One region of the Comamonas serinivorans genome, then DNA from elsewhere that is predicted to be linked to it. Evidence: predicted binding sites of a transcription regulator. Region 1 holds the regulator's gene; each other region holds the start of a gene.
What was found. The regulator sigma-54, encoded in region 1, starts transcription at its own class of promoters, with help from an activator protein. The targets are predictions, from matches to a motif close to TGGCANGNAANCTGCTTT.
Positions count from the first base shown of each region.

Region 1 (7,480 bases):
CCAGCACCGGCACCACGCCGCGCACGGGCTGGCCCAGGCGCACGTCCTTGGCCGAGAAGGTGCCGGGGTCGTCGCCCTGCACGTAGACGATGGAGCGGCTGCCGTCCTTGATGAGGACCGCCGACACCGGCACCACGGTGTCGCGGGCGCTGCTGCCCAGGGTCTCGACCTTGGCCTGCATGCCGGGCCGCAGGTTGGGCACGGCCTCCTGCAGGGCCACGAACACCGTGGCCCGGCGCGTGTCCTTGTCCAGCTCGGCCGCGATGTGCCGCACGCGGCCCGGCACCTGGCGCGCCAGCTGCGGCAAGGTCACGCTGACCTCGGCATCGACGCGCAACTGCGCCAGGTCGGCCTCGAACGCCTGGGCGCTGACGCCCAGCGACTGGGGGTCTCCCACCATGAACAGCGCCGTGCCGGCCTCGACCGCAGCGCCCGGCCCCACCGTGCGCTGCGCCACCACGCCGGTGCGCGGTGCACGCACCTCGAGGCGGTCGCCCTGGCCACCGCCCAGCCAGTGCGCCGCGCCCTGCGCCCGGCTCAGCTCCTGCTGGGCTTCGCGCAGCTTGGCCTGCGCCGCGCGCAGCTCGACCTCGGTGCCCACGCCGCGCTCGTGCATGGCCTGCTGGCGTTGTGCCTCGGTCGAGGCGGCATCGCGTGCGATGCGCGCCGCCGCCACTTCGCTGCGGGTCTGCAAGGCCTCGGTGCTGAGCAGCACGGCCAGCACCTCGCCCTGCTTCACCACGTCGCCCGCGTGCGCGTGCACGCTGACCACGCGCGCCGCCACCGGCGCCGGCACGCTCGCGATCATGTCGTCGGCGAAGGCCACCTGCGCTGGCATGGCCGTGGCCGGCAGCGCCTGCACCTGGCTCACCGGCTGCACGGACAACATCTTCAGCGCCCCCTCGCTCACGCGCACCTGGTCGGCCAGCAGCGCGGGCGCCCGTGGCGCCCCCTGCACCTCGGCCGCGGTGTGGCCACCACAGGCGCCCAGGCTCAGCGCCAGGGCCAAGGCGCCCAGTGGCGCCGCGGTTCGCTGCAGCCAGGCTGCATGCACCATGTCTCGTGTCCTCATACCGGTTCCCTCGTTGGATTGGGTCGGGACGCATGCTAGGTGTGGGGGTGCTGGCGATGGCTTAACTTCACATGACCAATCCGTAATGCGGCCGGCGGCCAGCCAGGCCCGGCGTGCACAATCGCTGACCATGCACCGCATCCTCATCGTCGAAGACGACGTGATCAACGCGCAGTACCTCAGCAACGGCCTGCGCCAGCAAGGCGCCGATGTCGTGCTGTGCCGCGACGGCGTCCAGGGCCTGGCGCTGGCCGTGGGCCAGGGCTGGGACGTCATCGTGCTGGACCGCATGCTGCCGAACGACTTCGACGGCCTGAAGATCGTGCAGGCCCTGCGCGCCACGGGCAGCACCACGCCGGTGCTCATCCTCAGCGCGCTGTCGGCCATCGACGAGCGCGTGGCCGGCCTGAATGCCGGCGGCGACGACTACCTGACCAAGCCGTTTGCCTTCACCGAGCTGTCGGCCCGCATCGACGCCCTGCTGCGCCGCTCGCAGACCGCCCCCAGCGGCTACCGCCTGGAGGTGGCCGACCTGCGCGTGGACCTGATGGCGCGCAAGGCCGAACGCGCCGGCCAGGCCCTGGCGCTGCAGCCGCGCGAGTTTCGCCTGCTGAGCTTTCTGATGCAGCATGCCGACCGCGTGGTGACGCGCACCATGCTGCTGGAAGCGGTCTGGAACTACCACTTCGACCCCGAGACCAACGTGATCGACGTGCACATGAGCCGCCTGCGCGCCAAGGTGGACAAGGGCTTTTCGCCCGCCCTCATCCACACCGTGCGTGGCATCGGCTACAGCCTGACCAGCAACCCCGACGCCCTGCCATGACCGGCAAGCCGTGGAGCTCCATCGCCTTTCAGGTGGCGTTCCGCCATGGCGCCCTCATCGTGCTGACGGTGACCATCGTGCTGGGCATGTTCTACCTGCAGATGCTGGGCACCATGCGCGCCCGCCTGGACCAGTACACCAGCACCAGCCGCCACCGCATGGAGCTCATCGCCCGCACCTCGGGCGTGGCGGCGCTGGAGCGGGAGGTTCAGCAGACGCTCAACGACGGCGTGAACAGCGACTCCGAGGTGCTCATGGTCACCGACGCCCAGGGTCACACGCTGTTCGGCAACGCCAGCCTCAAGAACCCGCGTGTGCTGAGCAGCTTCGGCACGCGCGAGGTGCAGGTGGTGCGCCACCACCAGACACACGTGGCGCGCGTGCAGGCCATGCAGCTCGACGGTGGGCAGATGCTCATCATCGGCCACGACATCCGGGCCCTCGAAGACATGGAGCACCTGTTCATCCGCGCCAGCAGCTGGACGGCGCTGATCAGCCTGCTCATCATCGGTTTTGGCGCCGTGGGGTTCCGCCGCCTGGTGGAAGAGCGCGCTGCCCACATCCGCAGCACCATGACGCAGGTGGCTGCCGGCCGGCTGGAGCAGCGCATCGCCGTCGACCCCAACCAGCGCGACGAGTTCACGCTGCTGTACCGCGACATCAACCACATGCTGGACCAGCTGCAGTCCCTCATGGACGGCATCCGCAACGTCTCCAACACCATCGCCCACAACCTGCGCACGCCGCTCACGCGCATGCGCCTGCGCCTGGACGCGCTGCGCCTGCAAGCCGACGGCCGCCCTGGCGAGCTGGACCTCGAAGCCTTCTCGGACGAGCTGCTGCAGATCAGCGCCATGTTCGACCGCCTGCTGGCCATCGCCGAGGTGGAGGCCGGCGCGCTGCGCATGCAGTTTTCCCCGGTCGACGTCACCAGCCTGCTGGCCGAAGCCGAAGACCTGTACGCCCCGCTGGTGGAGGATCAGGGCGGAACGCTGACGCTGCAATCGCCGAGTGGCCTGTACTGCCTGGGCGATGCCAATCTGTTGGCCAGCGCGCTGAGTAACTTGATCGAGAACGCGCTCAAACACGGGCGCGAAGCGGATGGCAGGGTGCACATCGTGCTCGGCGCGCTTGCCCTGCAGCACGGCGAACTGGGGCCCGCCATCGAGTTGACGGTGTCCGACCAGGGGCCAGGCGCGCCGCCGGCCGCCCTGGAAAAGCTGACGCAACGCTTCTTCCGCGCCCACAGCGACCACCCTGGCCTGGGCCTGGGCCTGGCCTCGGTGCAGGCCATCGCCCAGGTTCACCTGGGCAAGCTGAGTTTCGACAACACCCACCCGGGCCTGCGCGCCCGGCTGGTGCTGCCCGCGGCCTGATATCCCCGAGACCCCGAGACGCGCCCCAGGATGAGGCAAAAAAAAGCCCGGCAAAGCCGGGCCAACTCGGAGAATTGCAGAAAAAGGACAGGTTCCTCCTCAGGTCAGAAGGTGTGCATCAAACCCACACCGTAGTTGGTGGTGCTGTCCAGACGCAGCACCGCGCCATACACCGAGGTGCGCTTGGACAGGTTGTACTTCGCCTCGACCACCGCGTTGGTGTATTTCTTGAGATCGGCGTTGCCCAGCTCGTGCTTGAGGTCACGCGTCACGTCCAGCGTCACGCTGGCAGCGCCGAAGGCCACCGTGCCCCCCACGCTGACACCGCTGCGCTTGGTCGCCACGGCCAGGGTGCGGGTGTCGTTGTACGAAGCATTCAGCGTGAAGGCGCCGAAGTTGTACTTGCCGCCCAGGGCCCAGTTGGCTTTCTCACCCTTGGTCTTGTTGGCCGAGAAGCCGGCCGAGATGGGGCCGTTGGCGTAGGTCAGGCTCAGGTCGGTGCGCGCGGCGCCGCCGTTGTCGGCCTTGAAAACGTAGCCCAGGTTGCCCTGCAGGCCGCCCATGTCGGGCGTGCTGTACATGAACATGCTGCTCGAGCGTTCGCCCACGCCCACGATGCCGTAGGTGTTGGCCACCACCGAGTAGTTGGCGTTGCCGGTCGCTTCCCAGGCCAGGTAGCCGAAGAACGAGGGGTGGTTCATGCGGCCCATCTTGAACGTGCCCCAGTTGCCACCCAGCCAGACGTTGGCCTGGCGCGTCCAGCCGCCATCGCCCGCGCCGGTCTCGGCGTTGAGCTCGGTCTCGAAGTTGAAGCCGGCCGACAGACCGCCGCCCAGGTCTTCCACGCCGCGCAGGCCGATGTGGCTGTTGGTGTTGTTCATCACCGTGTTGCCCTGCATCTGGGTCTTGGCGCCATCGAGCTTGCCCAGGCCCAGGTCGGCCAGGCCGTACAAGGTGACCGACGATTGGGCCATGGCGAAAGGCGAGCTCAGGAGCAGTGCAGGGATGAGCAGATGGGTGCGTTTCATGAAAGTCCTCGTGGCGTGAATCCAAATCCAAAACGGTGCAATTCGCACCACCTCGGTGCAGTCTTGCGACGTTCACAGTGATACGAGCAACCTCTGTGCCAAGCCCCTAACAGCCCGTCACATGGGGGTCACTGCAACACATCCATGGCTCTGGCAATGTTGCAGAGCCAGGCAAACGATTATGGAGTACTTGCCAGAAATGGCCGTCAAGATAACGTAAACTTCCCCATACCCCTCACAATGCTCGACGCAATGTGGTCGTGGGGATGCGCATGGCCTCGCGGTACTTGGCCACCGTGCGGCGCGCGCAGTCGATGCCCTGCTCCTTGAGCATCTCGGAGATCTGGTTGTCCGACAGCGGCTTCTTGGGGTTTTCTTCGGCGATGAACTGCTTGATGAGCGCCCGCACCGCCGTGCTCGAGGCGCTGCCACCGGCCTCCGTGTCCAGCCCGGAGCCGAAGAAATACTTCAGCTCGAAGGTGCCGAACGGCGTGGCCATGTACTTGGCCGTGGTCACGCGCGAGATGGTCGATTCGTGCAGGCCCAGCTCATCGGCGATTTCGCGCAGCACCAGTGGCTGCATGGCCAGCTCGCCATGGATGAAGAAGCTGCGCTGGCGCTCGACGATGGCCTGCGACACGCGCAAGATGGTGTCGAAGCGCTGCTGGATGTTCTTGATGAACCAGCGCGCTTCTTGCAGCCGTTGTTGCAGGGCCTGGTGCGAGTCGCTCTTGCCGCCGCGCAGGGCATTGGCGTAGACGTCGTTCACGCGCAGCTTGGGCATCACCTCCTGGTTCAGGCGCACGCGAAAACGCGGGTTGGCGCCGTTGCCCTCGATGCGCGAGACGATGACGTCGGGCACCACGATGTTGCGCTCGACGTTGACGAAGCGGCGACCGGGCTTGGGCTCGAGCCGGCTGATGCAGGCCAGGCCGGTGCGCACCGTGGTTTCGCTGAAGCCGCACAGCTGCGACAGCTTGCGCGCATCGCGGCGCGCGATCAGGTCGATCGGGTGGCGCACGATGTCGCGCGCCACGGTGGCGATGGCGTCGTCGGGGTTGGCCTGCAGCAGTGCGTCGAGCTGCAGGCACATGCATTCGCTGAGGTCGCGCGCGCCCACGCCGGTGGGCTCCATGGCCTGCACCAGGCGCAGCGCCAGCATCAGGCGGTCGATCAGCTCGTCGCGCTGGTCCACGTCGGTCGGCCGCAGGCCGTCGGCCAGGTCGTCAACGGACTCTTCGAGGTAGCCGTCTTCGTTCAGCGATTCGATGATGAAGTACACCGCCGCGCGGTCCACGTCGGACAGGTGCAGGGCCAGGGCCTGGCGGTGCAGCGTGTCGTAGAGCGACTCGTGCATGCCGGTGCGCTCGCTCGCATCCAGCGCGTCGTCGTCGGGGGCGCCAGCGCCGCGCGGCAGCGCATCGCCGCCCCACTCGCCATCGTCGGGCGACAGGGCGTTGGAGCCATCACCCTCCCAGTTCACGCCAGCGTCGTTGTCTGTATCACCGGAGGATGCCCCATACTCGTCATCACCACCGGCTGGCTCACGGTCCGGACGCTCGCTGGCAGACTCGGTTTCGCTGGCGCGCTCGCTGATGCGGTCCCCGACGCTCACGTGGGCATCGGCCTGGGCCAGACCGAAGTCCTCCTGCGGCGCTTCGCCGTCTTCACGGTCGAGGAAGGGGTTGTCCCCCAGCATCTGCTCGACCTCCTGGTCGAGTTCCAACGTGGACAGCTGCAACAGCCGGATCGACTGCTGCAGCTGCGGGGTCAGCGTCAGGTGCTGCGAGACACGGAGCGACAGGCCTTGCTTCATCGCGACGCGGCTTACATGCGGAAGTTTTCGCCAAGGTACACGCGCCGCACCTCGGCGTTGTCGACGATCTGAGCCGGCGTGCCCTGGGCCAGCACGCGGCCCTCGCTGATGATGTAGGCGTGGTCGCAGATGCCCAGGGTTTCGCGCACGTTGTGGTCGGTGATGAGCACGCCGATGCCGCGGGCCTTCAGGAAGGCGATGATGCGCTGGATCTCGATGACGGCGATGGGGTCGATGCCAGCAAAGGGCTCGTCCAGCAGGATGAAGCGCGGCTGGCTGGCCAGCGCACGGGCAATCTCGACCCGGCGGCGCTCGCCCCCCGAGAGCGACGGCGCGGGCGAGTCGCGCAGCTGCTCCACGTGCAGCTCCTGCAGCAGCGTGGTCAGGCGCGACTCGATCTCGTCGCGGCTCAGCGGTTTGCCGTGGGCGTCGCGCTGCAGCTCGAGCACGGCGCGCACGTTCTCGGCCACGGTGAGCTTGCGGAAGATCGAGGCCTCTTGCGGCAGGTAGGACAGGCCCATGCGCGCGCGCAGGTGCATGGCCTGGCGCTGCACCGACTGGCCGTCGATGGTGATCTCGCCGGCGTCGGCCCGCACCAGGCCGACGATCATGTAGAACGACGTGGTCTTGCCCGCGCCATTGGGGCCCAGCAGGCCGACGACCTCACCGCAGCGCACGGCCAGCGACACGTCGTGCACCACGGTGCGCTTGCCATAGGCCTTGCGCAGGTGCTGCACGTCCAGCCGGCTGTGGCGGTCCGTGGCGGCGGGCGCAGCGGCCACGCCGGCTGCCTCGGCCAGGCCGCTCATGGGCGCTCCTGGTTCAGGCTGCCCGAGGGCTGCAGCGGCGTCGAGCCCGGCGCTGGCGCGCCGCCCGCGGGTGTCTGCGGCGTGAGCACGGCGCGCACGCGGCCCTGGCGGCCCGGCACGGGGGTGCCCTGGTCGGTGGCCGAGCGCACGCCGCCATCGACGGTGACCACCTCGGTGGTGTTGTTGTAGAGGATGTCGCTGCCGGTGATGGTGTCGGCCACGCGCGTGCCCATCAGGCGGCGGATTTCGGCCTGCTGCACCAGGCGAACGGTGTCGGCCTTGCTGTCGTAATGGATGGTGCGGCCTTCGCCCTCCATGTACTCGTCCACCCCTTCGCGCTTTTGGTGGAAGAACGCGCGCTTGGTGCCCGCTGCGTACAGCACGCCGAACTGGTTGCCGGCGTCGTCCTGGCGCACTTCGAGCTTGCCGCCCCGCATGATGATGCTGCCCTTGGTCAGCACCACGTTGCCCGTGAAGACCGACAGCTTCTGCTTGTCGTCGTAGGTCAGCGCATCGGCCTCGATGTTCATCGGCTTGCTGCGATCGGCACGCT
Region 1 covers NZ_CP021455.1:4,417,276-4,424,755, forward strand. Annotated here, with positions in the region: gene CCO03_RS18890 (efflux RND transporter periplasmic adaptor subunit) at 1-1,072, opposite strand, end outside; gene CCO03_RS18895 (response regulator transcription factor) at 1,203-1,898, shown strand; gene CCO03_RS18900 (sensor histidine kinase) at 1,895-3,274, shown strand; gene CCO03_RS18905 (porin) at 3,379-4,302, opposite strand; gene CCO03_RS18910 (RNA polymerase factor sigma-54) at 4,538-6,118, opposite strand; gene lptB (LPS export ABC transporter ATP-binding protein) at 6,130-6,927, opposite strand; gene lptA (lipopolysaccharide transport periplasmic protein LptA) at 6,924-7,480, opposite strand, start outside.

Region 2 (7,480 bases), 960 kb from region 1:
TCGGCCGTGGCTTCGACGGCGGCGAGCAGGTCCAGGTAGTCCTCGAGCAAGGCCAGCGGCGGCATGAACACGTAGAGGGCCGACGAGGCCTGCCCCACCCGCTCGGCCGCAGGGCCATTGGCGCGGCGCGGGTCGCGCGCCTCCACGCACAAGGCCGTGCGCGTGATCCCCGCCGCCGACTGGTGCAGGGCTGGCTGGGCGGGTTGAACCGACTGAACCACGTCACCCGGCCGCTGCAGGCGCAGCCTGGCCGCCTGGGCCGGTACGCCGGCCTGCGGCAGCTCGGCCTGTTCACGGGGTCGTGCCGACGCATAGCGCGCATGCAAGGCCGCCGCGGCAGGCAGGCGGCCCACAGGCGCCAAGGGGTCGCGCTCTTCCAGGAAGGGGTAGTCCGCCTCGCTGACCCAGGGCTGCGAATCGAGTGGCAGCCGATACCCCATGGGCGAGTCGCCCGGCACGAGATACAGGCGGTCGTCGCGCAGGAACCAGCTGCCCGACCGCCAGTGCGGCCCATCGAGCGCCGGGTTCGGCTTCGCGGGCTCCAGCGGCAACACGTAGCCGATGGCCGAGCCCAGCTGCTGCGTGAACACGCGGCGCAGGCGCGCGCGCTCCAGCTCGTCGTCCAGCCGGGCATCGAAGGGGTCGACGTTGACCGGCAGTCGGCGCTCTCGCCACAGGTAGTAATAGACGTCTTCGTAAGCTGCTTGAACGAAATCAGGCGATACCCCCACGGTTTCAGCCAACTTGCGGGTGAAGCGCGCGGCATCGTCGCTGGTGTAGTGCATGGGTTCGCGCTCGTCGGCCAGGCGCGCCGGGTTGCGCCAGATCGGCTCGCCGTCGGCCCGCCAGTAGATGGACAAGGCCCAGCGCGGCAGCTGTTCGCCCGGGTACCACTTGCCCTGGCCTGCGTGCAGAAAGCCGCCTTGGCCGTACGCGTGGCGCAGGCGGTCGGCCAGCTCGCTGGCATAGCCCCGCTTGGTGGGCCCCAGGGCATCGGTGTTCCACTCGGGCGCGTCGCGGTCGCTGGTGGCCACGAAGGTGGGCTCGCCGCCCATGGTCAGGCGCACGTCGCCCGCGTCCAGGCTGCGGTCCACGGTGTCACCCAACGCCAGGATGTCGGCCCACTGGTGTTCGGCATAAGGCTTGGTGACGCGCGGCGATTCGTACACCCGCGTGACCTGCATCTCGTGGCCGAAGCTCACCTCGGCCTCGTCCATCAGCCCCTCGATGGGCGCGGCGCTCGAGGGCTGCGGCGTGCACGCCAGCGGAATGTGCCCCTCACCCGCGAGCAGGCCCGAGGTGGCGTCCAGCCCGATCCAGCCCGCACCGGGCAGGTAGACCTCGCACCAGGCGTGCAGGTCGGTGAAATCGACCTCGGTGCCGCTGGGACCGTCCAGCGCCTTCACGTCGGGCGCCAGCTGGATGAGGTAGCCGGACACGAAGCGCGCCGCCAGGCCCAGGTGCCGCAACACCTGCACCAGCAGCCAGGCCGAATCGCGGCACGAGCCGCTGGCCTTGGCCAGCGTGTCCTCCGGTGTCTGCACGCCGGGCTCCATGCGGATCAGGTAGCGCACGTCCTGCTGCACCCGCTGGTTGAGCTGCACCAGGAAGTCGATGGTGCGCTGCGGGCTGCGGTCGATGCAGTCGAGGTAGGCCTGCAGGCGTGGTGTGGCCGGCTCGGTCACGCGGTAGGGCGCCAACTCGTCGGCCTGCTCGGCGCTGTAGCTGAACGGGAAGGTTTCCGCCTGCGGCTCGAGGAAGAAGTCGAAGGGGTTGTAGACCGCCATCTCCACCACCAGGTCGACCGTGACCTTGAACTCGGTCACCGGCGCGGGGTAGACGATGCGGGCCAGGTAATTGGCGAAGGGGTCCTGCTGCCAGTTGATGAAATGGTCGGCCGGCTCGACCTTCAGCGCGTACGACACCACATGGCTGCGGCAATGGGGCGCAGGACGCAGCCGGATGAGCTGCGGGCCCAGCTGCACGGGCCGGTCGTAGCGGTAGTGGGTGACGTGGTGGAGGGCGGCGTGGATGGACATGGTGGGGTGCGATGAGCTGGAACGCGAACAGGCTGCAAGCAATAATCAGGCCATTTCATGACAGGGCAGCGGCACAGGCCACGGCGGCAGACTGCGCAGCCCCGCGCGACTGCGGGCCGGCGCCCTGGGCTGCCCACCCCGCCTCATCCGGCCGCCTTACCCGGTCACTGCGCGAGCCTGTCGACGGTCCACGCAGCACCGATCCGGACGAGGCCTTGGACCGGCAACGGGCCAGGCGCAGGTTGCGTGGGCTGCCCATGCGCCGCACCTTCAACCGAGAGACCCGCTTGCGGTTTGCACGCGGTGTGGCTACCACCCGCCAGTTCATCGCAGTATGGGCCTACTGCCGTTTTTTTCATAACGGAAATTCACCCATACTCATGATTTTTTCAGCTTCTCATCCATCTCGCGGATCAAGACACGGGCCTCGTCGCCTTCGGGGATGGGCCGCCCCGAGTCGCGCCAGGCCACGGCCGACTTGAAACCCTCGGTCTGTGCGTGGCGGCGAAACCACAGGCCTTCGGGGTTGTGGCGGGTGATGCCATCGAACACCGTGGCCATCATCTGGGTTTGCTCCAGGCCCATGGTCAGCATCACCTGGTTGACCACCATTTTGTGCATGGCCAGGTGGCCATTGGGCACGCCGGCGATGCGGTCGGCCAGCCGGTCGACTTCGGCGTCCAGCTGCGCGGCCGGCACGGCCGAGGTTGCCAGCCCCCAGTCGGCAGCCTGCCGCCCGTTGATGAGGTCGCCCGTGAACATCAGCTGTTTGGCGCGCATGGCGCCCAGGCGGTAGGTCCACATGGCCGTGGTCGGACAGCCCCAGACGCGCGTAGGCATGTAGCCAATGCGGGCGTCCTCGGCCATGACCAGCAGGTCGCAGCACAGCGCGATGTCGCTGCCGCCCGCCACGGCGTGGCCGTGAACCTTGGCGATGGTGGGCTTGCTGCAGCGCCACAGGCTCATGAAGTCCTCGGTGTTGCGCTTCATGTAGGCGTAGTCGCGCATGGGGTCCCAGGGCTGACTTTCCTGTTGACAGGGGTGCTCGTGCAACTGCTCGGCTGAACCCTGCAGGTCGTAGCCGCCGCAAAAACCCTTGCCGGCGCCCTCGACCACGATGACGTGGATGTCGTCGTTGGCCTGGGCCCATTCCACCGCGGCCCGGATCTCGCGCGGCATGTCGCCGTTGATGGCGTTGAGCCGTTCAGGCCGGTTGAGCAACAGCCGCGCAACGCGCGGGCGATCGGTCAGGGCGTCGATGCGCAGGGTGGAAAACTCGGGCATGGTCTGGTCTCCAGCGCACGCGAGGGTGAACAGGAGCCGCGGCGCCTGGCCATGCTAGGAGTGCCCCGGCCTGGCGACCAGCAAGGTGGGGACAGGCGGCGCCACGCAGGGTGCAGCCTTCCGGGGCACGCTCAGCGCGGCAGCGTGATCGACACCGGGCGATCCAGCGCCGCCACGTCGCAGTTGGGCCCCGGCCCCGCACGGTCCACCACCACGAAGCGCGAGGGACGATCGAGCACCAGCAGCGAGTGGTGCCAGACGCCAGCTCGGTAGTTCACGCCCTGGCGGCCATCCGTCCAGAACGCACGCACCGCATCAGCCCGGGGCTGGTCGCCCGGCGGCGCCACCACCACCAGAAAGGCCTGGCCGTCCAGCGGGACGAACGCCTGGCTGCCGCAGGGATGGCGCTCGAGTTCATGCGCCAGCAACGGCAGCGCATAAGGCTGGGTGTGAAACAGGCTGAGCACGGGCCGCGCGCCTTCGCCCAGGGTTTCGATGCGGGCCAGGTCATCGAAGCGTGCGGTCTTGCCGCCATTGATGGCCAGGGCATCCAGGCCCTCTGCCTCGATGACGTCGCCGAACTCGGCGAACGCGGCGCGCGTCAAGGGCTGGGCCACGAGGGCGTGGGCGACAACGGGGGCGGAAACGTCCATGGTGGGTCTGATGCTTAACTGGTCAGACCAGTTTATCCCACGACATCCGCCATATTGGGGCAAATATTAGAGGGTTATCCCTTGATTAATCAGGCAAAAGTCGCGATAGGATGCCGCCCACGCCAACTGGTCAGACCAGTTGAACCCTCTTCATTCCCCCAACAACCGATCATGACCAGCCTCTCTGCCCCCGCCGCACATGCCGATGCGGCGCCCGCGTCCGCCGCGATGCACGAAGACGCGCTCTACCGCCGCGTGGCCTGGCGCCTGCTGCCCTTCCTGATGCTGTGCTACGTCGTGGCCTACCTGGATCGCGTGAACGTGGGGTTTGCCAAGCTGCAGATGCTGCAGGACCTGCACTTCAGCGAAGCCATGTATGGCCTGGGCGCCGGCCTGTTCTTCATCGGCTACTTTTTCTTCGAGGTGCCCAGCAACCTGCTGATGCACCGCATTGGTGCCAAGGCCACGCTGGCCCGCATCATGATCCTGTGGAGCATCATCTCGGCGCTCATGATGTTCGTGCAGGTGCCGTGGCAGTTCTACACCCTGCGCTTCCTGCTGGGCGCGGCCGAGGCCGGCTTCTACCCCGGCATGATCCTCTACCTCACCTACTGGTTTCCCTCGCACCGCCGGGCCAAGATGGTGGCCTTGTTCATGTGCGCCATTCCGGTGTCGGGCGTCATCGGCGGGCCGCTGTCGGGCTGGATCATGGAAGCCATGCACGGCATATCCGGCCTGCGCGGCTGGCAGTGGATGTTCCTGATCGAAGCCATCCCGTCCTTCATCGTCGGCCTGCTGGTGCTGAGCTACCTGGACAACAACATCCGTTCGGCCAAGTGGCTGAGCACGGCCGAGAAGGACCTGCTCGAGCGCAACATCGCCAACGAAAACCAGGGCAAGCAGGACAGCCACACGCGTCTGCGCGACCTGTTCGCCGACCGACGCATCGTCAAGATGGCCCTGATCTGCTTCTGCACCGTCATGGGCCAGTACGGGCTGACGTTCTGGCTGCCGTCGCTGATCAAGCAATCGGGGGTGGTGGGCACGCTGAATGTCGGCCTGCTGACCGCCATCCCGTTCTCAGTGGCCGCCTGCTCCATGTTCCTCGTCAGCCGCAGCTCGGACCGCCTGCGCGAACGCCGCTGGCACCTGATCGTGCCCTTCTGCGTGGGCGCCACCGGCCTGGTCATCGCCGGCGTGTTCAGCCACAACGTGACGCTGTCGCTGATCGGCCTGTGCCTGGCCGCAGGCGGCAGCCTGGCCACCTCGCCGCTGTTCTGGAGCCTGCCGACCGCCATCCTGTCGAGCGTGGGCGCCGCCGCCGGCATCGCCATGATCAACTCGTTCGCCAACCTCGCCGGCTTCATCAGCCCCTACATGATCGGCCTCATCAAGGACCAGACCCAAAGCGCCAGCATGGGCCTGTATGTGCTGGCCGGTGTCCTGCTGCTGGGCGCCGTGCTCACCTACACCGTGCCGGCCAAGCTGGTCAACAAGTAAGCCTTCACCGCCCTGCTGCGCAATGCGGCGGGGCGCAGGCCTGAGCCGAAGCGCTCTGCGCCCGCCGGGTGGGCCGCCGTCCCCACCGCCACGCTGCACGGGCTGCCACCGGCGGTGTGCCCCGTCCGCCAGGCGATCAACCCGATAAGATCGCTGCGTCCCTCACTCTGCCCCTCGCCCTGGTGTCCTCTTCCGCCGTCGCTGCGCAAGCCGCTCATACCATCCAGCAATGGATTGCCCAAGGCCTGTACCCGGCGGGCGCCCTGCTGCCTTCGCAACGCGACCTGGCCGAACAACTGGCCGTGAGCCGCGCCTCGCTGCGCGAAGCCCTGTCGTCGCTGCAGGGCCTGGGCCTGATCATTTCGCGACCCGGCAAAGGCATGTACGTGGCCGAGGCGGTTGCCACGCCAGCCGGTGCGCCACCCTGGCGCTTTGCGGCCACGCACTCGCTGACCGACATCTACCAGCTGCGTTTCGCGCTCGAGAACTTTGCCGCCCGGCTTGCGGCCATGGTGATCGAGGACTCGGACCTGCATGAGCTGCGCAGCAACCTGCAGGCCCTGGTGGCCGCCATCGAGGCCGGCGACCTCGCCACCGCTGCCCAGCTCGACTACGCATTTCACACCCAGATCATCGGCATTTCGGGCAACCGTGCGATTGCCGATGTGCTGAGCAACAGCGCCGAACTCATGCAGGAAAGTCAGCGCCTGCCCTTCTACCAGCGCGCCGCCCGGCGGGCGACCGGCGAGGAGCACGCCGCCATCCTCGACGCCCTGGTGGCACGCGACCCCGCGGCCGCCCAGGCGGCCATGGCGCGCCACATCGTGCAGGCGGCCCAGCGCGCCGGCGTGCATTTCCCGACCGGTCTATAGCACCGCCCGCTGCGGAACCGCCAAGGCCGCACGCCGCGCCTGGCTGGCGATGGCCGCCGCGAGCAATCCCCCGACGAGGGACAGGTGCTCGAGCGCAAAGTACAGCGACAGCTGCGCCTGTTCGGCCGGCAAGGCCCAAAAGCGATGCACGATGAGGATGCTGAGCAGCAGAAAGCCCGCCAACAGGCCGGCACCCAGCCACAGGGCACGGTCCAGCAGGATCAAGGCCGACCCCAGCAGCAAGGTGACCGCCACCACCACGTTGAACAGCACCGGCGGTGCCAGACCGGCCGCCTGCATTTCGGCCACACCGCCTGAAAAGTCCAGCGTCTTCGCCAGGCCCGAAGCCACGAACACCACGACCAGCAGGCACCGCGCCACACGCCACGGCCACGCCCCCAACCAAAATCCCACACCTTGCATGCGCTCAACCCCCATGTCTGCACGACTGGCGGGCGCGCCCCATGCGAGCCCGCAACCCGGCGGTTGCAGAAGCCCGGCAGGTTCGTGACACCATACGACCTCAACTTAACCTGAGGTCAAGCCCCCATGCGATCGCCCGCCCCGCCGCCGCCCGAAACCCCACTGCCGTCATCGGCCGAAGTCACACGCTGGCTCAGCATCGGCGAGCTGGCCACGCGCAGTGGCGTCGCCGTTTCAGCGCTCCACTTCTACGAAGCCAAGGGCCTGATCGAGAGCACGCGCACCAGCGGCAACCAGCGCCGTTTCCTGCCCGTCACGCTGCGCTACATCGCCATCATCAAAGCAGCCCAGCGGACCGGCATCGCCCTGGAGGACATCAAGGCCTGGCTGCAGCCCTACCAGTCTGGCCGCAAGCTCTCGTCCAGCGAGTGGGCGCGGATGTCCGCCGCGTGGCGCGATCAGCTCAACGCCCGCATCGAACTGCTGACCCGGCTGCGCGACGAGCTCGACGGCTGCATCGGCTGCGGCTGCCTGTCCCTGGCGCATTGCCCGCTGCGCAACCCCGGCGACGCGCTCGGCCGCCAGGGCGCGGGCGCGCGCCTGCTCGAGCGCCCGCTGGGCACGGCCTACCCGCAAGACTGACGCGCGCAGCCACCTGCAGGAACAGCGGGTCGATCGCCCTTGCGGTGAAGCATCCCCACGCACCCTG
Region 2 covers NZ_CP021455.1:3,459,012-3,466,491, forward strand. Annotated here, with positions in the region: gene CCO03_RS14700 (transglutaminase family protein) at 1-2,039, opposite strand, end outside; gene CCO03_RS14705 (crotonase/enoyl-CoA hydratase family protein) at 2,418-3,323, opposite strand; gene CCO03_RS14710 (ureidoglycolate lyase) at 3,455-3,976, opposite strand; gene CCO03_RS14715 (MFS transporter) at 4,148-5,476, shown strand; gene CCO03_RS14720 (FadR/GntR family transcriptional regulator) at 5,656-6,348, shown strand; gene CCO03_RS14725 (DoxX family membrane protein) at 6,343-6,762, opposite strand; gene soxR (redox-sensitive transcriptional activator SoxR) at 6,898-7,413, shown strand.
Region 2: CCO03_RS14700 (transglutaminase family protein) is a predicted target of sigma-54. The motif match lies at 2,075-2,092, and genes of this name have one in related genera.

Region 3 (7,480 bases), 890 kb from region 1:
GCCGCCCGAACAGCTGATGCGGCCACCAAACAGGTTGCCGCTGGGGGGCGGCGAGGGGGGCATCCAGCTGAACACCGGCTCAGGCGGCGTGTCCAGGGTTTGCTGCGGGGTGAAGGTGATGGTCCAGGTGCCGGCCCAGGCGGCTTGCGCACTCAGCAACCCGGTCAGCAGCAAGGCGCGCACCAAGGGTTGGCTGGTGCGAAGCCGCGGCGGCAGTGCAGATCCAGAAGCGTTCATGGGGTCTCCCTTTTGCATGCCAACGAGGGGCAGTCCATCGGTCGATCGGGGCTGTGCAACGTGGTGCACCTCCATTCCGACCCGGCGCGCGCTGTCCATCGCGGCCGTTGCCGTCAGTCCGAGATGTTCAGCGGTTGGCCATCCAGCATCCTGGCCACGTCGCGCACGGTGCGCAGCTGCAGCAGGTCCATCACGTCCGCTTCGGCGCCGATGGCCTTCTCGATCTCGATCACGATGCCCTCGAACATCAGGCTGTCGACATCGCGCAGGTCCCCCACGTCCGCATCGTCGTCGATGTGATCCACCGGGATCAGCAGGCAATGGGACAACAGCGTTTTGGCGCGCAGCAGGCTGGAGGACATGGTCAGGCAGGGCAAGCGGTGCCCGGCCGACCTTGCGGGTGTTCCGGGCGTGGGGTTCAGGAGCGACGGTGGGTGGGGCGCCGCCAGGCGGCGAACCCAGCCAGCAGTGTACCCAGCAGCCCCAGGCCCCACTCGCCCAGCGTGGGCACGGGCTTGGGGGTGGTGGGCGGCGTCACCACGGGCGGCACATCGAGCACCACCTGGAAGTCGATCACGTTGGTGGGCACCGTGGTCGTGAAAGGCCCGGCGGTGTCCGGGGTGGCCACCACGTTGGTCAGGGGAAATGGGTCTGGGCCGGCGGTGGCAAGGGGCAGGGGCGAAGTCTTGACCAGGATGGGGGTGCCCACGATGCCACCGGGGTAGTCCGTGGGCGTGATGGTGACCTCCGAGCCGGGCAGGATGTTGGGGATGGGCACGCTCACGGTGGTGCTGCCGGCCGGGATGGTGACGGTGATCGTGGTCGGTGTGCCGTACGTGGGTTGGTAGCCATCGGCGCCGGGGTCGTAGACGGTGTTGCCACCATCGTCTTCGTAGGTCTGCGGCGTCTCTTGAACGGTGAAGGTGATGGTGCTGTCGGTCGGCTGCGGGTTGGTCAACTCGAAGGCCACGGTGGCGGACGTGGTCTTGGCGTTGACGAACACGTTGGATGTGGCCGTGCCACTGTCGGTGATGCCCACGGGGGCAATGCCGGTCGTGATGGTGTTGGCATCGAGGAAATTGGGGTTTTCCTGGAAGAAGCCGCCACTCGTTGCGTTTGCAGGCAGTGTGGTGTCCAGGCTGTAGTTCGTGCCATCGAAGATCGCCCCGATGAGCCGCACGTAGCCGTCGTGAACGGTGCTGGGCACATTCCACATGGGGGGATTGCCCGATGTCTCATCGAAGCTTTGGACGCTGGGGTTCAAACGGCAGTTGGCGGTGCCGCCCGCCGTGTCGGGCGTCACCGTCACCGCCACCGTCGATGGTGCGGTGAAGATGTTGGCGAACTCGACGAATGCCTGATCGGTGGCGAAGGGAACAGCGAACACCCCGTTGGCGGGATTCACCGCAATGGTGCCGCCGGAGCAGGTGATGGTGCCGCCAAACCGGGTGCCGGCCGGGGGCGTCCAGCTGAACACGGGCTCAGGCGGCGTGTCCAGGGTTTGCTGCGGGGTGAAGGTGAGGTTCCAGGTGCCGGCCCAAACGCCTTGCGCACTCAGCAACCCGACCAGAAGCAAGGAGCGCACCAAGGGTTGGCTGGTGCGAAGCCGCGGCGGCAGTGAAGATCCTGAAGCGTTCATGGCATGCAAAAGGGTTACACAAATGAGGGCCAGTCTATCGGCTAATCGTGTGTGTGCAACTTTTTGCATCCCATGCGATCGCACGCCGGTTTCACGGACCCTGCGCCGGGACGACGCACAGGTCATCCGGAATTGTTGCTGTATCTTGTGGGGTATGGCGGTGTTGCTGATGACCATGAATCGGTCATCAAGGTATACCCCATTCATGCATGTTCGCCCAGTGAGCAGCTTGCCGCCCTGTGACCTTCACCAGCGGGCTGTCGCCAGAGTTGCGGCCATGCATCACATCGCGCGCTTGGGCAGCGGCAGGTCCAGCCGGTTGGCCAGGCGAACGAGGTTGGCGCGGTCCAACCCCAGGGCGCGGGCCGTGGCGGCGACGTTGCCGGCCTGCGCGTCCAGCGCGCGGGTGATGAGCTGGCGCTGGAAGTCGTCCACGGCGCGGCGCAGGTCGGTCGGTGGCGCGGGCGAGGGGCCCACAGACGGGGGCACGGGCTCGTCCGGGTGGCCGGCCGGGTTGGCCGGGTGACTGGACGGTGTGGGCAGGTCCAGGTCGGCTTCGGTCAGCGTGACGATGCCGCTGGCCGGCGCGTTGCCCAACGGCGCCAGGGCCTGGCGTTGCTGCCGGTGGCTGGCCTTGAGCGCCGCGCGCGCCATCACGAACTCCAGCTCGCGCACGTTGCCGGGCCAGCGGTGCGCCAGCAGGGCCGCATGCGCCAGCGGCGACAGGCGCAGCCCGCGCATGCCCATGCGGCGGCGGTTGTCTTCGGTGAAGCGGCCGGCCAGCAACAGCACGTCGCGTTCGCGCTCGCGCAGCGGCGGCACGTGCAAGGGGTAGGCGCTCAGGCGGTGGTAGAGGTCGGCGCGAAAGCGGCCGGCCTTGACCTCGGCCGCCAGGTCGCGGTTGGTGGCCGCCACCAGGCGCACGTCCACGTGGTGTTCGCGGTCCGAGCCCACGCGCTGCAGCTGGCCGTTCTGCAGCGCGCGCAGCAGCTTGGCCTGCACCACCAGCGGCAGCTCGCCCACCTCGTCGAGGAACAGCGTGCCGCCGTGGGCCATGGCGAACTTGCCCTGGCGATCGCCCACGGCGCCCGAAAACGCGCCGCGCACGTGACCGAACAGCTCGCTTTCGACCAGGTGCTCGGGCAGGGCTGCGCAGTTCACGATGACCAGCGGCTTGTCGGCGCGGCCTGAGCGCGCGTGCAGGCGCTGCACGGTGAGCTCCTTGCCGACGCCGGTTTCGCCCGTGACCAGCACCGTGAGTTCGCTTGGCGCCACGAGGTCGATCTCGGCCAGCATGTGCTGCATGGCCGGGCTCTGGCCCACGATGTCGCGCTGCGCGGCATGGGACTGCCGGTAGGCCTCGGCGTACGCGTCGGCGCGCTGGCGTTCGGCCTCGGCCGAGCGGCTGAGTTGCTGCATGCGCTCGGCGGCCACCACCGTGGCGGCGGCCAGGCTGGCGTACAGGTCCAGCCGACGCACGTGTTCGGGGGTGAAGCGGCCCGCATCCAGCGCGTCGAGCGTCAACAGGCCCCAGGTGGCGTCGCCCACGCGCAAGGCGCTGCCCATGCAGTCGTGCACGGCCAGCTGCACGTCGTCGCCTTCGACCAGGCCGTCGTAGGGATCGGGCAGGTCGCAGCCAGCAGGAAAGCGCCAGGCTTGGGGACTGGCCAGCAGCTGCTGCAGGCGCGGGTGTTCGGACACGGCGAAGCGCCGGCCCAGGGTGTCGGGGCTCAGCCCCTGGACGGCGACGGGTTGCAGCACCTCGCCGTCCAGGCGCAGCAGCGCGACGGCGTCGCACGGCACCAGGCGGCGAAGGGTCTGCAGCAGCCGCTGGTAGCGCAGCTCCGCGGGCAGGGCGTGGGCTAGGTCGGCCACCAGCGGGGCGATGGCTTCCATGACAGAAGGGGCTTGGACGGGGCAGGTCACTTGGACTTTGACGGCGGTGTGGAGTGTGTCAAATCGACATGATGCTTGGACCTGTCGATTTCAAGAGGCTTGATTTTTAAGGTCTTTTTTCTGGCACGCCTTGTGCAATGTCAAACGCATTGCAACTCACCCCAGGACGTTTCCATGCTGACCGACCGCCAACGCGACCTCATCAAGGCCACCGTGCCCCTGCTCGAATCGGGGGGCGAGGCCCTGACCACGCACTTCTACCAGGGCATGTTCGCGCGCTACCCGCAGGTGAAAACGTTGTTCAACCAGACCCACCAGGCCGCCGGCACGCAACCGCGCGCGCTGGCCAACAGCGTGCTGATGTACGCCAGGAACATCGACCGGCTGGAGAACCTGGGTCCGTTGGCGGCGCAGATCGTCAACAAGCATGTGGCGCTGCAGATCCTGCCCGAGCACTACCCCATCGTCGGCGAATGCCTGCTGCGCGCCATGCGCGAGGTGCTGGGCGCCGAGATCGCCACCGACGAGGTGATCGACGCCTGGGGCGCGGCCTACCAGCAGCTGGCCGACATCCTCATCGGTGCCGAGGCCCAGGTGTACGACGCGCTGGCCGCGGCGCCCGGCGGCTGGCGCGGCGGCCGGGCCTTCCGCGTGGCGCGCAAGCAGGTCGAGAGCCGCGAGATCACCTCGTTTTACCTGGTGCCCGTGGATGGCGGCGCGGTGCTGCGCCACCAGCCTGGCCAATACATCGGCCTGCGCCTGAACGTGGACGGTCAGGACCTGCGCCGCAACTACTCGCTGTCGGCCGCCGCCGATGGCCGGGGGCTGCGCATCAGCGTCAAGCGCGAGCCCGGCGGCGTGGCCTCGGGCTTCCTGCATGAACGCGTGCACGAAGGCGACGAGCTCGAGGTCTTTCCGCCGGCCGGCGAGTTCGTGCTGCGCGAGGGCGACGGCCCGGTGGCCTTCGTCAGCGGCGGCGTCGGCATCACGCCCACGCTGGCCATGGCCGAGGTGGCGTTGCAGGCCGGGCGGCCGGTGACCTTCATCCACTATGCGCGCAACGCCCAGGTGCACGCGTTTGGCGAGCAGCTGCGCCAGTGGCGCGAGCGGTTTCCCCAGCTCAAGGCCTGGGTGGTGTACGAAGACGGTCAGCCCGAGGGCGCCGAGCCGGCCACCCCGCCAGATGCCCTGGGCCGTCCCACGCGCGAGCAGCTGCAGGCCTGGCTGCCCGACACCGACACGCTGCACGCCTACGTGCTGGGCCCCAAGCCCTTCATGGCACAGGTCAAGCGCGACCTGCGCGCGCTGGGGGTGGCCGATGCGCGCAGCCACCACGAGTTCTTCGGGCCTGCCGAGGCGCTGGCCTGACGCGGCTGGCTGTCAAATTGAATGGGGTATGGGTGTTCTTCCGATGTAAATTTAATCGGTCTGGACTCATACCCAATTTCCGCATGGGGTCGTGTGGTCGACGCGGGTGGCCAGCCGCCCCCAGCTTGCGCACCGCTGTCCGTGAGGCTTGGCGCGAAGGGTGGCCAGCCCCACGACGCCCTGGGCGGTCAGTACAACTTCGGCAGCTTCGTTCTGGCTGCTTCGTGCCAAGCCGCGGCCCACCGCGTGAGCGGTGACGCACCCGCGGCTGCGATGGGTGACATCTGCCGAGAGCTGGGGTGAGGCGGGTGCGCAGTCTGGCGAGATCGGGCGTGCCGGCCCCACGACCGGCTCAGGCACGGGCCTCGCCTGCAGCAGGCATCCCCGGCTGTCGCAACAGCTACTGGAACGCCACCTCGGCAAAGCTGCGCAGCTTGCGGCTGTGCAGGTGCGCGGTGCCGCCTTCGCGCAGCAGCTCCATGGCGCGGATGCCGATCTGCAGGTGCTGGTTCACGCGTTCGCGGTAGAAGTGGTTGGCCATGCCGGGCAGCTTGATTTCGCCGTGCAGTGGCTTGTCCGACACGCACAGCAAGGTGCCATAAGGCACGCGGAAGCGAAAGCCGTTGGCGGCGATGGTGGCGCTTTCCATGTCCAGCGCCACCGCGCGCGATTGCGAGAAGCGCCGCTCGGCCTGGTTGTCCGAGAGCAGCTCCCAGTTGCGGTTGTCGGTGCTGGCCACGGTGCCCGTGCGCATGATGCGCTTGAGCGCGGCGCCCGTGGTGTGCGTGACCTGCTCCACGGCGTGTTCCAGCGCGAGCTGGATTTCGGACAGCGCCGGCAGCGGGATCCACAGCGGCAGGTCTTCGTCCAGCACGTGGTCTTCGCGCACGTAGGCGTGGGCCAGCACGTAGTCGCCCAGCTGCTGGCTGCTGCGCAGGCCGGCGCAGTGGCCCAGCATGACCCAGGCGTGCGGCCGCAGCACGGCGATGTGGTCGGTGATGGTCTTGGCGTTGGCCGGGCCCACGCCGATGTTCACCATGGTGATGCCGCTGCCGTCGGGGCGCTTGAGGTGGTAGGCCGGCATCTGCGGCAGCCGCACCGGGGTGGCCGTGTCGGGTTCCTGCGTCGGGTCGACCAGGTCCACGCGCGGCAGCACGCGGTTGCCGGGCTGCACAAAGGCCTGGTAAGCGCTGTCGGGCTGGGCCATCTCGGCTTCGCCCAGGGCGATGAACTCGTCGATGTAGAACTGGTAGTTGGTGAACAGGATGAAGTTCTGAAAGTGCTCGGGCGAGGTGCCCGTGTAGTGGCGCAGCCGGTGCAGCGAGTAGTCGACCCGCGGCGCCGTGAACAGCGACAGCGGCTTGGCTGCACCCGGCGCCAGGCGCAGCGTGCCGTTGGCGATGCCGTCGTCCATGGCGGCCAGGTCGGGCATGTCGAAGCGCTCGCCCATGCGCCGGCGCTGCTCGGCCGTCATGCTGGTCTCGAACACGTCGTCGTCGCCCAGGATGAAGGGCAGCGGGATGGGCTGGCTGCTGGTGCCCACCTCCAGCGTGCCGCCGTGGTTGTGGAGCAGCATCTGGAACTGCTCGAGGTTGTAGCGGCCGAACAGGTCGGGCCGGGTCAGCGTGGTTTCGTAGTGGCCGGCCTCGGCGACGAAGCCGAAGGCCGGGCCCGATTCGGGGTGCACCGCGTGGCGCACCAGCATGCGCACCAAGGGGTAGTGGGCGCGCACGCGCTGCAGCGGCTGCGTGGGCAGCTCGGGCGTGTTCACATGCTGCACCAGGGCCTGGCGCAGGTGGGCCACGCCTTCGGTGTAGATGCGCTGCGCCTGGGCGAGGGCGTCCTGGGCGTTGTGGAACGAGGCGGGGGCGATGAAGTCGGGCAGCAGGGACATGGCGGCATTTTGACCAGGGTTTGTGTCCCCATCGGCCCACGGGGGCGCTGCCGCCGGTACAGTGGCACGCTTCGCGCCTGCCCTCGGCGGCGATCAGTCGCCAATCTGATGGCAGTATGGGCTTGTTTGCGTTCAACATTGAACGCCAATCGATGGATACTCAGTCAAACCAAGACGTGCCGGCGAACCAGCCGCAGCCACAGGACCATCCTGAGGACGCGGCAGCGCGCGCGGGCACGGCCGATGCCGCCGAGCCGGGGGCGACCCCGGCGGCAGACGCCCAGGCGCCGCGGTGCGCGTCGTCTGCTGACGCGGCGCCGAACGCCGAGCGGGACAGCCTGCCCGACACCGCGCAGCGGCAAGGGCCATCGCCCGATGACGGCGCGCCAGGGCGCGGCGTGCCCGCGCAAGCCCAGGTCTGGCGCCACATGCGCTTGCGCATGCTG
Region 3 covers NZ_CP021455.1:780,962-788,441, forward strand. Annotated here, with positions in the region: gene CCO03_RS03250 (IPTL-CTERM sorting domain-containing protein) at 1-237, opposite strand, end outside; gene CCO03_RS03255 (acyl carrier protein) at 351-599, opposite strand; gene CCO03_RS03260 (IPTL-CTERM sorting domain-containing protein) at 656-1,822, opposite strand; gene norR (nitric oxide reductase transcriptional regulator NorR) at 2,159-3,772, opposite strand; gene hmpA (NO-inducible flavohemoprotein) at 3,947-5,140, shown strand; gene CCO03_RS03275 (AMP nucleosidase) at 5,541-7,034, opposite strand; gene CCO03_RS20245 (YbaN family protein) at 7,187-7,480, shown strand, end outside.
Region 3: hmpA (NO-inducible flavohemoprotein) is a predicted target of sigma-54. The motif match lies at 3,894-3,911, and genes of this name have one in related genera.

Region 4 (7,480 bases), 2.3 Mb from region 1:
GCCGCCGGCGGGTTTGCCGCGGCCCAGCCCGCGCAGCCGGGGCAGCCGGGACAGGAGAGGGCGGGCCACGTTCTCGTGCCTCTGGCCGAGTTCGCGGCCTGGCCGCAGCAGGCGCGCGATGCCGCCTACGACAACACCGCCGCCGTGGCCACCAGCGCGCAGCAGCTGGCCGCGCTGGAGGTGGCGAGCGCCGAGCTGGTGCAGCGCGCACCCTGCCAGCTCGACCTGGCGTACGGTCCCGGCGAGCGTCAGCGGTTCGATGTTTTCGCTGGCCCCCCGGGCAGCGCCACGCTGGTCTTCATCCATGGCGGCTACTGGCAGATGCGGCACAAGAACACCTTCCGCGCCGTGGTCGCCGGGGCGCTGGCGCAGGGCCTCGGCGCGGCGCTGGTCGGCTACACGCTGGCGCCGCAGGCCAGCCTGACCCGCATCGTGGGCGAGGTGCGCGAGGCGGTGCGTGCGGTGCGGGCCCACGCCCAAGCGCAAGGCGCCAGCGGGCGCCTGCTGGTCAGCGGCTGGTCGGCCGGCGCGCACCTGGCCGCGCTGTGCCTGGACGAGGACGGCGTGGCGGCGGGCCTGGGCGTCAGTGGCATTTACGACCTGGCGCCGATTCGCCTGACCTACCTGAACACCGCGCTGCAGCTCAGCGATGCCGAGGTGGCCGGCCTCAGCCCCCTGCATCGGCCGCTGTCCTCGCGGCCCTTCGTCGTCGCCCACGGCTTGGCCGAGCTGCCGGCGCTGCAGGCGCAGAGTCGGACCTTTGCCGCGCAACGGCGCGCGATGCCGGGCGGGATGGTGGCCGCGCCGGGGGCCGACCACTTCAGCGTGCTGCAGGCCCTGGCGCAACCGCAGGGCCAGGCCTTGCAAGCGGTGCTGGCCTTGCTTTAGACAACCAGGGGTATGGTTGCTTTGTCGTTTTCATTGAAACGGAGGCAGGGTCATACTGCTTCATGTGGTTTGAGCCTCGGCGGGTGAATCCGGCGTGGCCGTCGTCCAGTGTGCGCGGCCTGGCGAGCTGAACGCCAGCACCCGACTTGCGAGCCCCGGCCGCGGTCAGGACGTGCGGTCCACCGCCCAGGTGACGGGTTGAAGTGCGGGGGGCGTCGGGTCCGGCCGCACCATCCTTGAGCCCCGCGTCACGGGGCAGTCGGTTCGCAGAGGAACACGCAAAGGTCGGTTTCCGGCGGCGCCACGTCCACCTCGAAGAACATCTGGCTGACCCAGCCGCGGTGGTAGGTCTTGTGGTTGACGATGTGCAGGAACATCTCGCCCCGCGTCATGGTGCCGGGCTGGCCCGTGACGAACTGGAAGGCCAGGCGCTCGTTCAGGCTGTCGGGCGTTTGTTGCCGGCCCAGTCCAGGTACCACTGGTTGAGCGCCGTCTGGGCAGCGACCAGCTCGGTGAACTGCGGGTAGAGCACATCGCGCCGCGTCGAAAAGCCGTGTGTCTGGCCCAGCAGGTGGGCGCGCCAGATCAGGTCAACCACGTGGTTGTGGTTGAGGGTGCCGATCATGGACTGGAACAGCGTCTGGCGCGGCTGCGCGATGGCGCCGGCCGGCAGTGCCGCCATGGCGCTGAACAGCGTCTGATCCGCCCAGTCGCTGTAGCGGGCCAGCATCACGGCGGTGTCGGTCGTCATCATGGGGGGTGTCCCGGGTGGGGCTGGGCATCGGCCTCAGGCGACGTGGGCCTGCGACAGGCGCTGGCGCCGCGCGGCCTGCAGCGCGTGCACGGTGATTTTTTGCACCTCGTCGCGGCTGACGGCGATGTGCGTCTGCAGCAGGGTGCGCGCCTGTGCCGCGTCGCGCGCCAGCAGGGCCTGCAGGATGCGGGCGTGTTCGGCATAGGTGGTGCCGATGCGGTCTTCGCGCGTGAATTCCAGGCGGCGGACCACGCGGATGCGGTCGGTCAGGTCGCGGTGGATGCGCGCCATCTCCAGGTTGCCGGCGGCCTGCACCAGGTCCAGGTGAAAGGCCTCGTCCAGCAGCGACACGCGCGCGTGTTCGCGCAGGCGCTCGGCGTCGGGCACGCACCAGATGGCCGTCAGGGCCTGCAGGCGTTCGGCGGTGTCGGTGCAGGCGCACAGCAGGTCGGCCGCGGCGCATTCGAGCACGGCGCGCACGTCGTACAGCTGGGCGAAGACCTCGAAGTCGATGGCGTTGACCACCCAGCCCAGCTTGGGCAGCACCGAGATGTAGCCCTCGCGCTGCAGCCGCACCAGCGCTTCGCGCACCGGGGTGCGGCTCATGCCCAGGCGGCCGCTGACCTCGTTCTCGCTGAAGCGGTCGCCCGGCGCGTAGTGGAAGGTGTCGAGCTCGAGCTTGATCTGTTGGTAGGCGGTGGCCGCCAGGCTGGCTGTGGACATGCAGGCTCCTTGGGCGCGGGTCAGGTCAGGCTGGCACAGTATGCGCGCCAGCCGCCATGGGCGGTGACATCCAGGGCCTGCTCCAGCGCATGGCCTTCGCAGATGAAACCCTTGACGACTTCGCCCGAGGCCAGCTCCACGTTGCCGATGCCCAGCGGCGCGGGCACCCGGGCGACGAAGGCGCCCAGGTTGTCCACGGGCATGTCCCACACCTCCAGCACGATGGGCTGGCCGCTGTGCGCACGGGCCAGGCCGGGCTTGGGGGGCGTGGTGCCGGGCAGTGCGTACAGCCGGTAGCTGGGTGCGCTCTGGGTTTCCTGCACAAAGCGTGCGCCACAGGCGAGCAGTTCGTGGTTGAGCGGCATGCCGCGCAAATGGGCGCCCACCACGGCCAGCCGCACCGAGTCCCCGGCGGCGGGCACGTGCCACTGCGGCAGCGGCTCGGCCTTGGGCAACCGGCCCGTGGTGCCGGCGGGCAGGCGCACCTGCTGTTCGAGCTGCTGGGCCCAGGCGACGAGCTGGGGCTCGCGCCAGCCGGGGGCGATCAGCGTGATGCCGAAAGGCAGGCCGTCGGGCAGTCGGGCGGCTGGAATGGCGATGGCCGACCAGCCCAGCAGGTTGACGAAGTTGGTGTACAGGCCGAGTTCGGCATTCACCGCGATGGGGTCGGCCTGCACCTCGTCGATGCGCGGGTGGCGCGGGGCGGTGGGCACGCACAGCACGTCCCACTGCTGCCACAGGGCGTCGGCCTGGCGCTGCAGGGCCTGCAGGCGGTACTGGGCCGCAAACGTGTCGGCTGCCGAAAAGCGCTGGGCCACGTCGAGCACCTCGCGGATCACGGGCAGCATCTGGTCGGCCTGGTGGCGGTAGATGGCATCGGCTGCCACGACGCGCTCGGCCACCCACGGGCCCTGGTAGAGCAGGGCGGCGACGTCGAACAAGGGGCCGAAATCCAGCGTCTGCAGCTGGGCCACCTGCGGGCGCAGGGCCTGCTCGAAGGCCTGAAAGGCGGTGTCGTAATCCGGCGCCAGCGGGCGCTGCACCGGGGTGGCCACGCGCAGCGTCGCCAAAGGCGGGACGGGCGACAGCCGGGGCCGTGGCCGGCCGTAGACGTCGGCCGGGTCGGTGCCTTCCATCAGGGCCAGCACGCGGGCGCTGTCGGCCACCGACTGGGCCAGCACCCCGATGCAGTCCAGTGTGCGGCAGGCGGGCACCAGGCCGGTGCCGCTCACGGCGCCGGGCGTGGGCTTGAGGCCGACGATCTGGTTGAACCCGGCGGGGATGCGGCCGGAGCCGGCCGTGTCGGTGGACAGGGCAAACGGCACCAGGCCGCGCGCGACGACGGACGCCGAGCCCGAGCTGGAGCCGCCCGACACGCGCGCCGGATCAAAGGTGTTGGGCACCACGCCATACGGCGAGCGCGTGCCCACCAGGCCGGTGGCGAACTGGTCGAGGTTGGTCTTGCCCAGCACGATGGCGCCGGCCCGGCGCAGCCGCTGAACGGCCACGGCATCGGCGCTGGCCTCGCGCGCAAAGGCTTCGCAGGCGGCGGTGGTGGTGAAGCCGGCGACGTCGATGTTGTCCTTGACGGCAAAGGGCACGCCATACAGGGGCAGGGCGGCCCGGCCGTGTTCGGCCTCAAGGGTGCGCAGGGCATGCAGCTGCTGGCGCAGTTGCTCGGCGCTGGCCACGCTGATCCAGGCCGGGTCGTCGCCCAGGCAGGCCTGGCGTTGGGTGTCCAGCAGGTGTTCGGGGTCGGCGCCGTGGGCATAAGCCTGTTGCCAGTCGGTCAGAGAGCCTGTCAGCATGATGAATACTCAGTTGTATACAAGATGCCTGGGTTAAGCAGGTTGCGTGCCAGTTGTGGCGCTCTGTGGTCGGCCTGCTGTCGGGCGAGCGCAGGCCACGCCGAGGAACGTGGTCTCGGGCGAGGTGCACCAAGTTGGTTGGCGGCCGTGCGCATTTGGTGCGCGCAGGCCACACGGACCGTGCACGGACCGGGGCGGTTGCCGGCGGGCGCGCACGGTGATCTCTCCGCAGGCGCCGCTCAAGGGGTTGCACGGCTGCACCCCGTGTCCATCGGTGGTGCCGGGTTAGCCCGCCGTGGGGTGTTGCGCACCCGGTGGCGGGTGGCCAAAGCTTCTGGCGTCGGGCGAGCTGCACGAGCAGGCGCACCCCGGAGGGGCCAAGGCCGGCCAGCGCTCTGTTGCGCGCGGTGTTTCAGCGCCTGGAGCGCGCTCAGCGCGAAGGCGTGCCTCGGGCTCTAGCCGCAAAGGTTCGCAGCCCATGGCGGCGCATGGCGCGTCCCGGGCGATGGCCCAGGCGCGAGATCGCAAGATCGCAAGATTTAAAGCAGTATGGGGTGATAGCCGTTTGTTTTCAAACGGCTATCACCCCATACTGGTGAAACATCTAGGCTGAGCCGCAGCCGCCGCTCAGCCGCGCGGCATCAGCGCCAGACCTGGCCCTTGGCGGCCACGGCGGCCAGCACGTCCTGGGTGTGCGCGCCATCGGCGCAGATGGGGCCGGGCGCGTAGGCGGCATCGCCAAAGCGCGGGGCCGGCGCGGCCTGGAACTGGCCTTCGTGCGTGAGGTAAACGCCGCGCGCCTTCATGTGCGGGTGCTCGGCCGATTCCAGTGGGCTTTGCACCACGCCAAAGCACACGTCCGTGCCTTCGAGCAGGGCCTGCCAGTGCGTGGCGGGCTGGCTCTTGAACAGCGCGATCAGGCGCTCGCGGCGCTTGGGCCAGGCGGCCTTGTCCCACTGGTCGGTGCCGAAGTCGGGGTCCTGCTTCAGGTTCAGCTTGTCGAGCAGCAGGGCGTAGAACTGCGGCTCGATGGCGCCCAGGGTCACGAAACGGCCGTCGCCGGCGACGTAGGTGTCGTAGAAGGGCGAGCTGTCGTACATGCTGTCGCCGCGCTTGTCGGCCACGATGCCCTTTTTGCGGGCCGACAGCATGAGGTTCATGGCGTGGGCCGAGCCATCGACGATGGCCGCGTCCACCACTTGACCCTGGCCGGTTTCACGCGCGCTCAGCACGCCCGAGACGATGCCGATGGCCAGGTACAGGGCGCCGCCCATGATGTCCCCGGCCAGCGTGAACGGGGTGACGGGACGGGCTTCAGCCGGGCTGGAGCCCCAGAGCGCGCCCGAGACCGAGACGTAGTTGGTGTCGTGGCCGGCCGCCGGGGCGAGGGGGCCGGTCTGGCCCCAGCCCGTCATGCGCGCGTAGACGAGCTTGGGGTTCTTCGCCTGGCATTCCTTGGGGCCCAGGCCCAGGCGTTCCATCACGCCAGGGCGCATGCCTTCGATGAGGACGTCGGCCGTTTCGCACAGGCTCAGCACCAGCGCCTTGCCCTCGGGGGTCTTCAGGTCGGCAAAGACCGACCGCTTGCCGCGGTTGAGCACCGGGCCGGTGATCGGCGGCGTGCCGCCGGGCTGGCGCACGACGGAGATCACGTCGGCGCCCAGGTCGGCCAGGTGCATGGCGCAGAACGGGCCGGGACCGATGCCGCCGATTTCAAGGACTTTGACGGAGGAGAGGACTTTCATGGCAGATGAGGGGGTTGGGGGCGGGTTGAACAATCCGCGCAAACCGCGCGCAGGTGAAGAAAGGGCGGCAGGGCACTGCCGAACCGGGGGACTCGGGTCAGCTGTTGCCCAGCGAGGATTCGACGTTGTGCACCAGCGTGATCAGGCGCGGACCGACCTCGGTGTCCAGGTCCTTGAGGTGAGGGCTGAACACCGGCATGGAGGCGGTGAACAGCCAGAGTTCGCCGTCGCGCGTGGCCTGCATGGGCACGCAGATGGACTGCACCTCGCGGTGCAGGTCGGCGTGGCTGCGCGTGAAGCCGTGCTGGGTCAGGTCCTGGCGCGCCTCGTCGAGCCGGCGCCGCAGGAAGCTGGCCTTCTCGGGCTCGCGCTCGGCGAGCTGGCTGAGGTAGGCTTCGCGCTGGTCCTCGGGCAGGCTGAGCAGGAAGGCGCGGCCCGACGCGGTGCGCGACATGGACACGTGCGTGCCCACCTCGGGGCGGTAGACCTTGCTGCCGCGGCCCTGCACCACGTCCACGTAGGTGAGCCGCATCTGGCTGGCCACGATGAGCTGCAACTGGGCCTCGATGTGATCGGCCAGCTCCTGCATGGCCGGGCGCGCGAACTGGCGCACCGACATGCGGGCCAGCACCGGCGCCGAGAGGTTCAGCAGCGTGAGGCCGGGAACGTACTTGGACACGCGCTCCGAATAACGCAGGGCCCCGATCTCGCACAGGGTGTCGACCAGGCGAAACAGCGTCGGCTTGGGCAGGCCGGTCAGGTCCATCAACTCCTTGGCCGAAAGCTCCAGGCGTTGGGTGTCGAAACACTGGAGAATGGACATGCCACGCACCAGGGCACTGACGAGTCGGTTGTCGTTGTCAGTTTCGGGGGTCATTACATTGCTTGTGGCAAAGATTATCGAGACGAGAGTCTCGCATACTCACATGCTTCAGATCGAATTTCGACTCGCCTAGGCGACTGTTTCGGGAAATCCCCCATGGCTGATTCTTTTGTGCCGGACGACGGGCACTACATGGGCCTGGCGTTGGCGCAGGCCCGCGCCGCCGCCGAGGCGGGCGAGGTGCCGGTCGGCGCCGTGCTGGTCCACCAGGGCCGCGTGATCGCGGCGGCGCACAACGCGCCGCGCGGCCTGTGCGACCCCACGGCCCATGCCGAGATGCGTGTGCTGCGCGAGGGCGCGCAGGCGCTGGGCAACTACCGTTTGACCGACTGCACGCTGTACGTCACGGCCGAGCCCTGCACCATGTGCGCCGGGGCCATCCTGCACGCGCGCCTGCCGCGCGTGGTCTACGCCACGGCAGAGCCGCGCATGGGCGCCGCCGGCTCGCAGCTGAACGTGTTCGCCGTGCGCGCGCTGAACCCGCACACCCAGGTGCAGGGCGGCGTGGGGGCCGAGGCGGCCCAGGCGCTCATGCGCACCTTTTTTGCCCAGCGGCGGGCGCAGCAGACGCGTGAACAGCCGCCCCGCCTGCGCGAGGATGCGCTGCGCCTGCCGCAGGCCGCGCAAGCGGGGTTGCTGGCGGCGCTGGATTGGGCGGCCCTGGGATTCGAGCCGCGCG
Region 4 covers NZ_CP021455.1:2,162,809-2,170,288, forward strand. Annotated here, with positions in the region: gene CCO03_RS09260 (alpha/beta hydrolase) at 1-888, shown strand, start outside; gene CCO03_RS20370 (DinB family protein) at 1,137-1,367, opposite strand; gene CCO03_RS20375 (DinB family protein) at 1,325-1,642, opposite strand; gene CCO03_RS09270 (GntR family transcriptional regulator) at 1,676-2,365, opposite strand; gene atzF (allophanate hydrolase) at 2,386-4,173, opposite strand; gene CCO03_RS09280 (CaiB/BaiF CoA transferase family protein) at 4,815-5,918, opposite strand; gene CCO03_RS09285 (IclR family transcriptional regulator) at 6,016-6,795, opposite strand; gene tadA (tRNA adenosine(34) deaminase TadA) at 6,898-7,480, shown strand, end outside.
Region 4: atzF (allophanate hydrolase) is a predicted target of sigma-54. The motif match lies at 4,208-4,225, and genes of this name have one in related genera.